One region of the Kocuria sp. CPCC 205261 genome, then DNA from elsewhere that is predicted to be linked to it. Evidence: riboswitches for the same ligand, from Rfam matches in the RefSeq annotation. Region 1 holds a riboswitch; each other region holds the start of a gene.
The links. A riboswitch is a leader RNA that binds a small molecule or an ion and turns the genes downstream of it on or off. The one in region 1 is predicted to bind S-adenosylmethionine.
Positions count from the first base shown of each region.

Region 2: it holds a riboswitch for S-adenosylmethionine, as region 1 does, so the genes downstream of both, RF646_RS08395 (hypothetical protein) here and RF646_RS10595 (O-acetylhomoserine aminocarboxypropyltransferase/cysteine synthase family protein) in region 1, are expected to answer to the same signal.
Region 3: it holds a riboswitch for S-adenosylmethionine, as region 1 does, so the genes downstream of both, RF646_RS10000 (MetQ/NlpA family ABC transporter substrate-binding protein) here and RF646_RS10595 (O-acetylhomoserine aminocarboxypropyltransferase/cysteine synthase family protein) in region 1, are expected to answer to the same signal.

Region 1 is NZ_JAVKPU010000010.1:48,269-52,951, reverse strand. It holds gene RF646_RS10605 (succinate dehydrogenase cytochrome b subunit) at 1-452, shown strand, start outside; gene RF646_RS10600 (succinate dehydrogenase/fumarate reductase iron-sulfur subunit) at 452-1,147, shown strand; SAM riboswitch class I at 1,518-1,615, shown strand; gene RF646_RS10595 (O-acetylhomoserine aminocarboxypropyltransferase/cysteine synthase family protein) at 1,677-3,101, shown strand; gene RF646_RS10590 (CoA-binding protein) at 3,098-3,589, shown strand; gene RF646_RS10585 (hypothetical protein) at 3,762-3,947, opposite strand; gene RF646_RS10580 (hypothetical protein) at 4,148-4,683, shown strand, end outside.
Region 2 is NZ_JAVKPU010000007.1:67,801-72,483, forward strand. It holds gene RF646_RS08380 (hypothetical protein) at 1-1,130, shown strand, start outside; gene RF646_RS08385 (BCCT family transporter) at 1,421-1,735, shown strand; gene RF646_RS08390 (BCCT family transporter) at 1,771-2,199, shown strand; gene RF646_RS08395 (hypothetical protein) at 2,314-2,592, opposite strand; SAM riboswitch class IV at 2,613-2,755, opposite strand; gene RF646_RS08400 (glycosyltransferase family 4 protein) at 2,867-4,030, opposite strand; gene RF646_RS08405 (DUF6350 family protein) at 4,149-4,683, shown strand, end outside.
Region 3 is NZ_JAVKPU010000009.1:76,511-81,193, reverse strand. It holds gene ispG (flavodoxin-dependent (E)-4-hydroxy-3-methylbut-2-enyl-diphosphate synthase) at 1-226, opposite strand, end outside; gene RF646_RS10010 (methionine ABC transporter permease) at 402-1,058, opposite strand; gene RF646_RS10005 (methionine ABC transporter ATP-binding protein) at 1,058-2,110, opposite strand; gene RF646_RS10000 (MetQ/NlpA family ABC transporter substrate-binding protein) at 2,107-2,991, opposite strand; SAM riboswitch class IV at 3,087-3,201, opposite strand; gene dxr (1-deoxy-D-xylulose-5-phosphate reductoisomerase) at 3,255-4,514, opposite strand; gene RF646_RS09990 (GlsB/YeaQ/YmgE family stress response membrane protein) at 4,677-4,683, opposite strand, start outside.

The DNA.
Region 1 (4,683 bases):
CGGCGTTCGACGGAGCCTTCCTGGCCAGCCACTTCGACCGCCACGTGCCACGTCAGCGTCCCCGAGGCCGACGCCGCTCCGTCCCCCGAATCATCGCCCGCTCGATGCGCTCCACGGGCGCGGTGCTCGGACTGTTCACGGTGTACCACGTGCTGGACCTGACGGCGGGCGCCCGGCCTGCTGCTTCCGTAAGCCACACCCACGGTGACGCGTACGGCAACCTGGTGGCGAGCCTGTCCCGGCCGTCCGTGGCGGTGTTCTACACGGCCTCGATGGCCGCGCTCGCCGGACACATGATCCACGGCTTGCGGACCGCCGCGATGGACACCGGGGTGACCGGAACCGCGCGACGGGTACGACAGGTGGACACGATCGCTAAGGCCGTGGGCGGCGTCGTCGCCCTGGGGAACGTGAGCATTCCCGTGGCCGTACTGACCAAGGTGGTGCGCTGATGCTGTTGACCGTTCACGTGTGGCGCCAGGCGGGCGAGCACGAGCCCGGTGGCTTCGAGACCGTCCACCCCGTGCAGGCCCGCGAGGAGATGAGCGTGCTCGAATTGCTCGATGCCGTCAACGAGACGCTCGAGCGCCAGGGTGCAGAGCCGGTGAGCTTCGACGACGGCTGTCGCGAGGGCATCTGCGGCAAGTGCGGCGTGACCGTGGACGGCGTGGCCCACGGGCCGGATAAGAACCGGGCCTCGTGCACGCAGTCGCTCAGGGCCTACCGGGACGGGGACGAGATCTTCATCGAGCCCCTGCGCGCGGGAGCATTCCCGGTCAAGAAGGACCTGTCCGTGGACAAGAAGGCCCTGCGGCGCGTGGCCAAGGAGGCCAAGTTCCCGGTCGCGATGAAGGCATTGAACACCGCTGGGTGCATCAGCTGCGGCGCGTGCGTGGCCGCGTGCCCCAACGGCTCGGGCCAGCTCTACGTGGGCACGCTGCTCAAGGAACTGCCGCCGCTCGCCAAGACGCCCGAGGAACGCGACGAGCGCTCGAGCAAGGTGCTCGACGCCGCCGAGCACGAGTTCGGCCCGTGCTCCCTTCTGGGCGATTGCACGGAGGTCTGCCCGGCGGGGCTGCCACTCGAGAACCTCACCGCGGTGGCGCGGGAGAACCTGCGCCGGAAGGACCCCGAGAAGTACGGCTGAGTTCCGCCCCGAAGTCAGCGAGCTCACCAGCAGTCGGCGACCCCGCAGGCGGGAAGTTCACCGCTTTCACCGCGGGCCCCACCGACCGGGGGCCTAACCGCGGACGGGCGGGTCAGCCCTTGCGCCACCGGGGAAAGGGCAGCCGCAACGGCCCGGCGGGACGCGCGGTGGTGCGGGCCGCCGAGCGTGAGTCCTCGACCACCGTGGCATCCGGGATCCTGCGGGCCAGAGAACGCTGGAACCTGTTCTGTAGCGTGACCTTCGCGGCGGGGCACCCGTGGCGCGCGCCCTCTGAATCAATCGCACCCGCTTTCGGGCGGCTGCGATCCGCACGGTTTGGTCCGTCACCCACGCACGCGACACAATAGACGCACCATCCCGAGCGGCCGAGAGACCTGGATCCATGACGCCGCAGCAACCCGCAGTGCTCGGCCAACTGCACGGTGCTACCGCCAGGACCGATGGAGTGCTGCGCGGCCCCGGGCAGCTGTCGGACGGGAGCCGTACCCGGCCGACGAGGAGGACATCCATGGCCGAGCACCAGTTCGGTTTCCGCACCCGCGCCCTGCACGCCGGCGGCACCCCGGACGCCGAGCACGGCGCCCGCTCCGTGCCCATCTACCAGACCAGCTCGTTCGTCTTCAAGGACGCCGACGACGCCGCCAACCTGTTCGCGCTGCAGAAGTACGGCAACATCTACTCGCGCATCGGCAACCCCACCGTGGCGGCCCTCGAAGAGCGCATCGCCTCCCTCGAGGGCGGGATCGGGGCGGTCGCCACGTCCTCCGGGATGGCCGCCGAGTTCATCACGTTCGCCGCGCTGTGCGGCCAGGGTGACCAGGTGGTGGCCTCGTCCCAGCTCTACGGCGGAACGGTCACCCAGCTGGACGTGACCCTGCGTCGCTTCGGTGTGGAGACCACCTTCGTCCCCGGGACCGACCCGGCGGACTACAAGGCTGCGATCACCGAGCACACCAAGGCCGTGTACACAGAGCTCGTGGCCAATCCCTCCGGTGAGATCGCCGATCTGGAGGGGCTCGCCGCGGTGGCCCACGAGGCGGGTGTCCCGCTGATCGTGGACGCGACGCTCAACACCCCGTACCTGTGCCGCCCGTTCGAGCACGGAGCGGACATCGTGATCCACTCGATCACCAAGTTCCTGGGCGGGCACGGCAACACCCTGGGTGGCGTGGTGGTCGAATCCGGCCGCTTCGACTGGGGCAACGGGAAGTTCCCGGCCATGACCGAACCGGTTCCCTCCTACAACAACGTGACGTGGTGGGGGAACTTCGGTGAGTACGGGTTCCTGACCAAGCTCCGTTCCGAGCAGCTGCGGGACATCGGGGCGTCCCTGACCCCGCAGGCCGCGTGGAACCTGCTGCAGGGTGTGGAGACCCTGCCCCAGCGCATGGACGCCCACGTGGCCAACGCGCAGGAGGTCGTGCAGTGGCTCGCCACGGATCCACGCATCTCCTACGTCAATTACGCGGGACTCGAGGACCACCCCCACCACGAACGCGCGCAGAAGTACCTGCCCCACGGCATCGGATCCGTCTTCGCCTTCGGTATGGCCGGCACGGACGAGTTGAGCGGCCGTGAGGTGGGCGCCCGATTCATCGGGAGCCTGCAACTGGCCTCACACCTGGCCAACATCGGGGACGCCCGCACCCTCGTGCTGCACCCCGCGTCCACGACCCACCAGCAGTTGAGCTCCGAACAGCTCGCCGCGGGCGGGGTCAAGGAGGACCTGATCCGGATCTCCGTGGGTCTCGAGGACACCGCGGACATCCTGTGGGACCTGGACCAGGCACTGAGCGCAGCCAGCGGCAGGGACCGGGAGGGCGGCGTCGTCGCCCCCTCCGCCGCGCTCACGGGCGCGGCGCGCACCACCCTGGACCAGGACAACAGTGCGGCGGCCTGCGCGCTGCCCGGAGACGAAGGAGAACAGGCATGAGCACGCAACGCACCTGGGTGGGCCCCAGCGCCCCCGAACGGCTCGGCATCCTCCGAGGCACGCGCTCGATCGCGATCGTGGGGATGTCCAACAAGCCGTCCCGTGCGAGCTACTTCGTGGCCACGTACCTGCAGTCGTCGAGCCCGTACCGCGTGTACTTCGTGAACCCCGTGCTGGACGAGGTGCTGGGCCAGAAGGCCTACCCGTCGCTCGCGGAGCTGCCCGAGGTCCCGGACCTCGTGGACGTGTTCCGCAAGGACGCGGACCTGCCCGACGTGGCACGGGAGGCCGTAGCCGTGGGCGCCAAGACCCTGTGGCTGCAGCTGGGCTCGTGGAACGAGGAAGCGGCGGCCATCGCGGAGGACGCCGGGCTGGACGTGGTGATGGACCAGTGCGTGAAGATCGAGCACGCGCGCTTCCACGGCGGTCTCCACCTGGCCGGGTTCAACACCGGAGTGATCTCCTCGAAGCGCCAGGTCCTGCCCTGAGACCGGGGCGCGACGGCGCCGGCGCGCCGCTGCCGACGCCGCTGACCGGCCACCCCCGCTGACGCCCGCACCGGAAATCGAATTTCTAGTGGAGTAAAAGCAGATTTGGGCGCGAACCCTGCTTTTACTCAGTTAAATCGCGAGGGCTATCGGCCCTGCGAGTGCGGGTCGCTCAGGGTGGAGTGCACCACGGGTGACCCCATTCGTCCACCTCGAAGCGCGAGTAGTCACCCATGGGTGCGTCGAACGATCCCGCCTCCCCGGAGCACACCAGGACCTCCTGCTGCGGGGCGTCGTCGCGGGCGGCGTCCCAACCGGCCACCAAGCTCTCGAGATCTGCCTGCCACTGCTGCGTCACGGGGTGCGCCCTTCGTCGAATGCTCCACCTCCGCGTATTCCGCCGACCCCTGAGTCGGGAGGTGTCGGCATCATCACGTCACGGGCAGGCCGCTGCCACGTGGCGCGGACGAGCCCACTCCCTATGCTTGACCGGTGGAGAAGACCCGGAATGTGGTCCGAGCCATATGAGAACCGTCCGACCCCCGAGGAGTTGCTCCCGTGTCCGCCAAGAAAACCCTGCAAGTCACCCTGGCCTTCGTGGGCCTGCTGGTGGGTGCCGGTTTCGCCACCGGTCAAGAAGTCATCCAGTACTTCATCTCGTTCGGTGTCTGGGGGCTGGCCGGCTCGGTGGTCTCGGGGATCCTGATGATCGCCGCGGGTGCCGTGATCATCCACATCGGCAGCTACTTCCTGGCGGACGAGCACCGCCGGGTCTTCCGGTCCGTGTCATCTCCCGTGGTGTCCCGGTTCCTGGACATCGCGGTGAGTCTGACCCTGCTGGCCATGGGCATCGTGATGCTCGCCGGCGCGGGTTCCACACTGGAACAACAGTTCGGGCTGCCCGCGTGGATCGGTTCGGCCATCATGGTGGTGCTCGTGATGGTCACGGGGCTGCTCAACGTCAACAAGGTCACCAACATCATCTCGGCGGTCACCCCGGCGATCTTCGTGGCCGTGATCGTGGCGTTCGGTTACACCCTGACCAAGCTCCCCGTGGATCTCGGATCGCTGCACGAGCTCGCGGTGCAGTCGGG
Region 2 (4,683 bases), on a different contig from region 1:
AGATGTTCCCCGAGCGCAGCAACGAGCTGCCCGAGGCCCCGGACGTGTCCTGCATGGTCACGGGCAAGCACAAAGTGATCCTGCCCCCCATGGATCCCAAGGCCAAGGCGCCGTGGGTGTTCGGGCGCTGCAAGTTCTGCGGGCTTACCAAGCGCTACCCCGGCCGGCTCACCAAGCTTTCGGCGGTGGGCCAGACGGGTTCGGTCGAGGCACTGCAGTTCATCGGCCCGGACGAGGGCGAGTACCCGGGGTCCTGGGCGCCGTTCAAGGACATCCTCACGTTCTTGGGTGGCGGCAAGCGGTCGAGCCTGTCCATCGTGGCGCGCCAGCTCGAGGACTCCGAGCGCTTCGAGGAATGGTTCGTGGGTCACCTGCAGGCCCTCGGTTTCCTGGAGGTGATCCGGGACGAGAACTGGACGGTGCGCCGCTGGCAGGTGTGCTCCCCGGCTTTGACCCAGCTCGTGGACGGCTCCATCCTGCTCACGGGCGGGTGGAAGACCGACCAAGAGGACGCCGTGACGCAGGCGGTCGGGGCCCAGGGTGGTGAGGTCGTGGTGCTGTCCCCGGAGGACCATGCGACCACCATGCTCCAGGATGTGGACCTCGACGCGCTGAGCAAGCTGCTGCCCGAGGGGCTGTGCGACGTGGTCTACGACGCCGGGCCCGTCATGCTCGACACCCTGCCCCCGTTGTCCTCGGTCGTCGCCGGGCTGCCCCTGAAGGAGATGCAGTACAACGGGGTCGCGGAACGCTTCGTGCCCGCGGACGCCACGTGGGAGGCCACGGACGACCGCAACCAGGCGGGGCTGTACCGGATCAACCACCACCACAAGACGCGCTACGCCTACCGCACCGCGGAGGACGTGGTCTCGGGTCACGCCCGTCCCGTGTCCTCGGGGCTCGGCAAGCACCTCGCGGCGCGGGACACCGGCACGGCGTTGGTCAGCTACGATCCCGAGCTGCGGTTGCTCTCCGTGCCCATCGGTGCCGCCCTGCCGGGGCTGTACGCGCGCGCCACGGTGCTGTGCTCGGGGCTGCTGCCCACGCTCGTGGACGAGGACTTCTCCCTGAACTACGGGGACGTCTCCGAGGAGTTCGCGAGCGCCCTCGTGGCCAAGCTGCTGGGCTGACAGTGCCGCCCCGGGCGAACGGGGGGTGTGCTCGTGGGGCCGCGCGGCTGCATTCGGCTGCTGCGCGGCCCTCCCCTACAGTGAGGTGGCGTGCCATGACTAACGGCTGGTAGTAAGGCGCCTCAACCCCGGGTCGTCCGACGTCCGACCCGCATCCCCGACGTGACCACACACGATTCCTCGTCCATCCGTCACCCACGCCCGGGCTCGTCGCCCGTCGCGGATCCGCCCGCCCCGTCCGGGCCCCTCGCTCTGCGCCACCCCGGTTGCCCGTCTACTGGCGGGTCTTCGTGGCCGCGGCAACCCTGCTTGTCTCGCTGTCCGCCTGGGCCACGGAGGCACCCGAGCACGCCGACGCCGTGATCGGCGGCGTGGTCGCGTGGGTCGCCTCCCGGCTGGGGTGGTTCTACATCCTCCCGGCCGCTCTCGTGATCCTGGTCGCGGACAGCAGGCACGGCACGATCAAGATGGGCCCGGACCACGCGAAACCCCAGTTCAACCTGTTCACGGGGTGGGCCATGTACGCCCTGATGGGCATGGCCTTCGGCTACTTCGCCTACGGCTTCGGCATGCCGCTGAGCATCCGCTCCGCTCTCTACCCCTGATCGGGTGCCGGATCCACGGTGCCGCCGGCGACGCCGTGGACACCGCGGCGCTGCTGGGGACCATCCTTGGGGTGGCCGCGTCCCTGGGGATCGGGGTGGTCCAGTTGAACTTCGGACTGCGCTACCTGTTCGGCGTCCCCGAAAACCTGGCGGTGCCGTCGGCACTGACCGCCCTGGGGGTCTTCATGGCGGTGGCTTCGTGCGTCTTGGGCGTGGACAAGGGCATCCGGCGGCTTTCCGAGCAGAGCATCATCCTGGCGATCGGGCTCATGCTGTACGTGCTCATCACCGGGCGCACGGCGTTCCTGCTGGATGCGATCGTCAAGGGCGTGAGCGGATTGCGCGTGGCAGACGCCTCGGTGATGTCCGAGCTCGTGACGGTGAACCCGAAGATCACGGTCTTCATGATCGGTGAACGCGCCGCCGAGCTGATCGCCCAGGACCGGGACGCGACCGCCCGGTGAGCACGGCCGCCAAGAACCGAGCAGGCTGAGAACATGGGTGTGGCCCGGGTCCGTCCAGACCCGGGCCACACCCGATCGTGGAGTTCGCGGTCGCGGGGACCGTGCTCGTGAGGACTACGCGGGCAAGGGCTCCAGCTTGTAGAAGGACACCCCGCCGGTCACCCGGGACGCTCCGGGGACCAGGAGTCTGCTGTACTTGGCGCACCACTGGCCGCGCCCCCGTGTGTGCTGTGCGGCGAGTGCGACCTCACGGGCGTCGTCCGCGAAGTACTCGTGCTCGTGACCGTCCGATCCCGTGATGGACACCACGTGCCGGGCGGGGTCCGCCTGAACGGTGACGTCCACCCACTGTTCGCGGGTGTCGGGGTGGGATTTCTGGGTTGTCGTGTTCATGATGTCGGGCCTCTGATTTTTCCGGTCGCTTGCCGGAACCACACGTGTGGCCCCGGCCGCTTCGTCATCCAATCCACCCCTGAACCGAGGGTTGGCGTACGCCGAGTTGGAGCTCTGGGCGCGCGGTGACGTCCTTGTCGTTGCGCGGGCGCATCTCGTGAAGCTGCTTCGAGCCTATCCGTGGATTCGGGGGACCAGCCAGGCGCGGACCGAGAATGTCATCAAAACTTAATCAAGCTTCTGTTGAGTAACATCTGGCACCCGGCGGCGTTTCTCACGGGGTGCGCAGGCCGGCCCCGCGCGTACCGCGCATCCGGGAGGTGACCGTGCGAGCGCGCTCGTAGTGGCCCAGCAACTGCTCGCACACGGCACCCCACGTGCGCTCCTGCACGCACTGGTGGGCGGTGCGCGCGAAGGCGAGGCGTTTGGCGTCGTCGCCCGCGAGGTCTCGGACGCGCTCGCGCAACCCGGCCAGGTCACCCGGGGCGTAGAGCCACCCGTTACGCGAGGAGTCCACGAGGTCCAGGGGGCCGCCGCGGCCCACGGCCACCACTGGGACCCCGGAGGCCATGGCTTCCTGGATGGTCTGGCAGAACGTCTCGTGCTCACCGGGGTGCACGAACACGTCCAGCGACGCCATGGCCGTGGCGAGTTCGGTGCCCGTGAGGAAGCCCTCGAAGTGCGCGTTGGGCAATACCGAGCGCAGCGACTCCTTCCCGGGGCCGGAACCGATGATCACGAGCCGGGTGTCCGGCAGGGCGTCGATCGCGGCGAGGTCCGCGACCTGCTTCTCGGGGGCCAACCGCCCCACGTATCCCACGAGTCGCTTGCCGCCGCCCACGCGCTCGCGCCACGCGTGATCGCGCAGTGCGGGACGGAACCGGCTCGTGTCCACGCCGCGGCGCCACATGTGCACCCGCTGGACGCCGTGCTCGTGGAGTTGGCTGATCGACGCCGTGGAGGGAGCGAGCGTGAGGGTCGCACTGTTGTGCATCGCACGCACGTGGGACCACATGGCGGTCTCCAGCACGGATGCACCGTAGCGTGCGGCGTAACCGGGCACGTCCGTCTGGTACACGGCCACGCACGGCAGACCCAAACCCTTGGCGGCCTGGATGGCCTGCCACCCGAGCACGAACGGGGACGCCACGTGCACCACGTCCGGCGCGAAGCGGGCCAGGATGCGCTGCATGCGACTCACGGTGCAGCTCGCCACGCGGACCTCGGGATAGCCCGCGAGCGGCAGAGACGGGATGCGCTCGATCCGTACGCCGTCCACGTGGTCCACCGAGCCCAGGAACAGGGTCTTCTCGTAGGAGGGGGCGATCACCATGGCCTCGTGTCCGTGATCCCGCAGGTGTTCCAGGACGCGGATCACCGAATGAGTGACACCGTTGACGTGGGGGAGGAACTGTTCGGCCACCAATGCAATTCTCACGGTTCCCACTGTGGGCCCGGCGCCTCACGGGGGAGTCACCCGGGGGTGGCCCGCAGGTGAAGTCCGGGCTAACTTCGCTGCCCGTGGTGCGCGGGTGAACGTGAAAAGATGTTCGGTGATGAAACTTCCCTCACTGCCCGGCGTGGTCTCGGGCGTACGCGACCGCTTCACGTCGCACGGTTCGTCCCCCGTGCGCGCCGCCGACGTGCCCCGCCCCGAACCGGACGACTCCCCGGGACTGCCCATGCCGCTCGCGCTGCAGGGCGTGATCGAGCTGCTCGCGGTGGCCGTGGTGGGCCTGTTGCTGGGCACCGTGCTCCTGGGTGCGGTATGGGCTGCGGGGGGCTTCGCAACCCTGGGCGCGGGCGGGAGCCTGCAGCTCGCCGGTCAGGTCTGGTTGCTCGCGCACTGCGTGCCCCTCACGATCCAAGCCATCCAGGGCCTGTCGCTGGACGGTGGCGGGACGGTCACGCTCGTGCCTCTAGGGCTCACGCTGATCCCGTTCGGCCTCGCGGTGATCGCGGGCCGCCGGATCGCCCGGGCGTGCTGGCGCGGTCAGTTCCTGATCCCGTTCTTCGCCGGGATGCTCGCGTACGCGCTCTTCGGGGCCCTCGTGGGCTGGCTCAGCCGCACCGAACAAGTCTCGGTGGACC
Region 3 (4,683 bases), on a different contig from region 1:
GGGACGGGCACGCCACCCGCACGATGTCGCAACCGGCGGCGTTGAGCTCGGCGATCTGCTGCAGCGTGGCGTTGATGTCCGTGGTGGGGGTCGTGGTCATCGACTGGACGCTGATCGGGTGCTCCGACCCCACACCCACCGAACCCACCTGGATCTGGCGGGTCTTGCGCCGGGGCGAGAGCACCGGTTGGGGCGCGGCGGGCATACCGAGATTGACCGAGGTCACGAATTGCCTCCCAAGGAAGTGGCGTCCGGGGCCCGTGACGCGCGCCCCGCGATGTTGCACTGTCCATTGTGCCCCACTCCTCCCACGTGCTACAGCCGCACGTGATGCGCCGAACACGACGCCGCCCCCGGAATGTTCCGGGGGCGGCGTCGCCATGGTACGGGGCGCGTGAGCGTCAGCGTCGCATGATCCTGCGCGCGAGCCAGTTGCCGAAGAACTGCACGAGCTGGACCAGGATGATGATCACGATCACCGCGGCCCACGTGACCTGGTCGTTGAAGCGCTGATAGCCCAGGCGCAACGCGAAGTCACCCAGACCGCCGGCACCGATCGCACCGGCCATCGCGGACATGTCCGTGATGCCGATGACCAGGAACGTGTACCCCAGCACGAGCGGGCCGAGCGCCTCCGGCAGGATTACCGTGGTGATGATCTTCCAGCGCGAGACCCCCATGGACCGCGCGGCCTCGATCACCCCGGGATCCACCGTCATGAGGTTCTGCTCCACGATGCGGGCCACCGCGAACGTAGCGCCGATGGTCATGGTGAAGATCGCGGCGTTGGGGCCCAGGCGCGTGCCCACGACCGATTCCGTGACCTGACCCAGGGCGGCCAGCAGGATGATGAACGGGATGGGACGCACGAAGTTCACCAGGAGGTTCAGCGCGGTGAACAGTGGACCGTTCTCCAGGATGCTGCCCCGCCGGGTCACGTAGAGCCCCATACCCACGGCCAGGCCGATGAGCCCGGCCAGCACAAGGGTCACGGAGACCATATACAGCGTCTGCCCGGTTGCGTCCAGCAACTGCGGGCCCAGAGCAGACCACTCCATCACTCACTCACCTCCCGCACCGTGGTGACGGCGCGCAGACTCTCGACGGCGCGGTCCACGGACTCGTCCGAACCGGTCAGGGACAGCGTGAGCGTTCCGAAGGACTGTGACTGCAGGATGGAGATCCCCCCGAAGGCGATGTTAAAGCTGACACCGTCACGGGCGGCGTCCGAGAGCACGTCCCCGATCCGGTTCTGGTCGGTGACGTCCACCAGCACGAGCCGCCCGGGGTGTTCCCGGCGCAGCTTCTCGATCTCGTCCGCGCGCGGCACGGTGCGCATGACCGAGGAGACGAACTTGCGCGTGGTCTGCGCCCGCGGGTGGGCGAAGACCTCCGCGGTGGTCCCGGTCTCCACCACACGACCGCTGTCCATCACGGCCACGCGGTCCGCGGTGGCCCGCACCACGTCCATCTCGTGGGTGATCAACACGATGGTGATCCCCAGCTCACGGTTGACGCGCTTGAGCAGACCCAGGACCTCCTGGGTGGTCTCCGGGTCCAACGCCGAGGTGGACTCGTCCGCGAGCAGCAGTTCGGGATTGCTCGCGAGCGCGCGGGCGATCCCCACGCGCTGCTTCTGACCACCCGAGAGCTGCTCGGGGTAGTTCCCGGCGCGCTCGGTCAAGCCCACGAACTCCAACAGTTCCGCGACCCGCGCCTTGCGTTCCTCGGGCTTCCACCCGGCACGCTTGAGCGGGTAATCGATGTTGCCCGCCACTGTGCGTGACGTGAACAGGTTGAACTGCTGGAAGATCATCCCGATCTTGCGGCGGATGGGCGCCAGCTGGGATTCGCTGCGCCCGTCCACACGGTTACCGGCGACCTCGAGCGTCCCGGACGAGATGGGTTCCAGGCCGTTGATCAGCCGCACGAGGGTGGATTTGCCCGCCCCCGAGTAGCCGATCACCGCGAAGATCTCACCGCGGCGGATGTCCAGGTCCACGGAGTCCACCGCGGTCACGGTGCGCGGGCGGCGTTTGGACCCCGTGACGAAGACCTTGCTCACGTCCCGGAAACTGACCAGGGTGTCCGCCGTGGCGGACGGGCTCACTTGGTCTGCTCCTTGAGGTCCTGCGAGTAGCGGGCCAGCAAGTCCTTGAGCTCCTGCTGATCCACCTTGGTGGGCACCGCGGTGCCCTTGGTCTCGGTCTTCTCCGCGTCCTGGACCTTGTCGTCGTAGTAGAAGCTCGCGACCTTCTTCAGGGTCTCGTTGTCCGCGTTCGCCTCGGTCGCGGCGAAGAGGTTGTCGTACACCTTGGCGCTGTCCGCGGTGGGATCGTCCTGAGCCAGCGCGGACTTGGGATCGATGTTCGCGCGGTCCAGGAAGTCGTTGTTGACCACGGAGGCGGCCACGGAGTCCATGGACAGCACGGTCTGCTCGGCGGAGACCGGGCGGACCGTGACCTTGGACTTGGCGGTGTCGATGTCCTGCTCGGTGGGGGCGATCGTGTCCTTGGTGAACTCCACGAGACCCTGCTGGTGCAAGAGGTTCAGGGCGCGGGACAGGTTGATCGAGTCGTTCGGCACGGCGATCTCGTCACCCTGCTTGAAGTCACCCACGGATTTCACGCTCTTGGAGTACAGCCCCAGCGGGAAGATGGACGTGGAGCCCACGGGAGTGATGGTGTCCCCGGCGTTGTTGTTGTAATCGGCGAGGTACGCGATGTGCTGGAACCAGTTCATGTCGATGTCACCGCTCTTCAGAGCGGGGTTCGGCTGGCTGTAGTCACTGAAGTCCACGTACTCGACCGTGATGTCGTTGTCCGCGGCGACCTGCTTCAACGCTTCCTGCACAGGGGTCGAGCCCACGATCCCGACGGTGATCTTGCCGTCCGCGGCCGGGTCCGAGTTTTCGGAGCCGCCGCCGCACGCGGTGAGGGTGAGGCCCAGGGTGGTGGCCAACACGACGGGAATCAAACGCTTGGTTCGCATGATCATGCCTTTCCAGGGGTCTGTGACGGGGACTCGCGGGGCGAACAGTCCCCCCTGGATGAGGGCACAGGGACGGGTACGTGCTGATTTCCGGGGAACCGCACTTGCCGTGATCTGTTGCAACCGCGACCGGATGGTCATCTGGGGCACCCCGCTACGGGAGAGGGTTGCCGTCCGGCCAGCCAGAGCTACGCGCCGGATCTCGTCATCCACCCGGAATTCTAGCATGGCCCTGCCATGGGCCGACGACCGCCGGAAGGGCCCTATGCCATCCCGGCGATACGTTCGTCCGCGCGGGCCCGGGCCCACTCCTCCGCCCCCAGGACGTCCTCAAGGGTGGGCCGCGTGACGCCGTCGTGATCCTCCAGCACACGCTCGACCATGTCCACGATCTGCGTGAAGCCGAGCGCCCCGCGGTGGAACGCGTGCACGGCCTGCTCGTTGGCGGCGTTGAACACCGCGGGCCACGTCCCGCCGCGCGAACCCGCGTGCTTCATGAGCTCCACGGCGGGGAACACCTGCGAATCGAGCGGTTCGAACGTCCACTGTGCGGCCCGGGTCCAGTCGCACCCCGCGGCGGCACCGGTCACGCGGTGGGGCCAGCCGATTCCGAGCGCGATGGGCAGGCGCATGTCCGGCGGGGACGCCTGCGCCAGGGTGGATCCGTCCACGAACTCCACCATGGAGTGCACGACCGATTGCGGATGCACCGTGACGTCGATCCGGTCCAGGGGGACGTCGAACAGTAGGCTCGCCTCGAGCACCTCCAGTGCCTTGTTGACCATGGTCGCGGAGTTCGTGGTGACCATGACCCCCATGTCCCACGTGGGGTGCTGCAGGGCCTGTTCGGGTGTCACGCGCGTGAGCTGCTCGCGCGTCATGCCGCGGAACGGTCCGCCGGACGCCGTGAGCACGAGCCGGCGCACCTCGGAGGCCGTCCCGGAGCGCAGGGCCTGGGCGATCGCCGAGTGTTCGGAGTCCACGGGGATCAGCGCGTCCTCGAGGCCCGTGTCCGCCGCGGCGCGCAACACGAGCGGACCGCCCGCGATCAGGGACTCCTTGTTCGCGAGCGCCACCCGCCGACCCGCTCCCAGCGCCGCCAGGGTGGGTGCGAGCCCGATGCTCCCGGTGATCCCGTTCAGCACGAGGTCCGAACCCTCCCACTGCGCGATCCGGGTTGCAGCGTCCGGCCCGTACAGGACCTCGGGCGCCGCCGACGACGCCGCGCGTGACCGGTCCGCGATCAGCTCACGCAACCGGGCGGCGTCGTCCGCCGTACCGCTCGTGCCCACCGCACGGACACCGAACGTCACGGCCTGCTGAGCGAGCAGCTCGAGGTGACCCGCGCCCGCGGCGAGCGCCACGACCTCGAAGGGCTCGTGGGTGGCATCCGAGACGGGCCGGCGCAGCCCCGCGGCCTCGGACACGACGTCGAGCGCCTGCGTCCCGATGGATCCCGTGGACCCCAGGATCACGAGGCGCCGGGGGGCCTGCCGGGTGGCGGAGTCGAGATCGGGGGTCATGCCGGTGGAGGAAGTCATGACCCCAGTATCGCGTGAGCGCCGGACCCCGCACGCACGACACCGAGCACACGACTCCGGACGCACGACACGGGAGATACGACAAGGGCGCCACCCGGAGGTGACGCCCTTGTGTGGAAGTCCCGTTCAGGACCCACGGGTGATTCAGCGA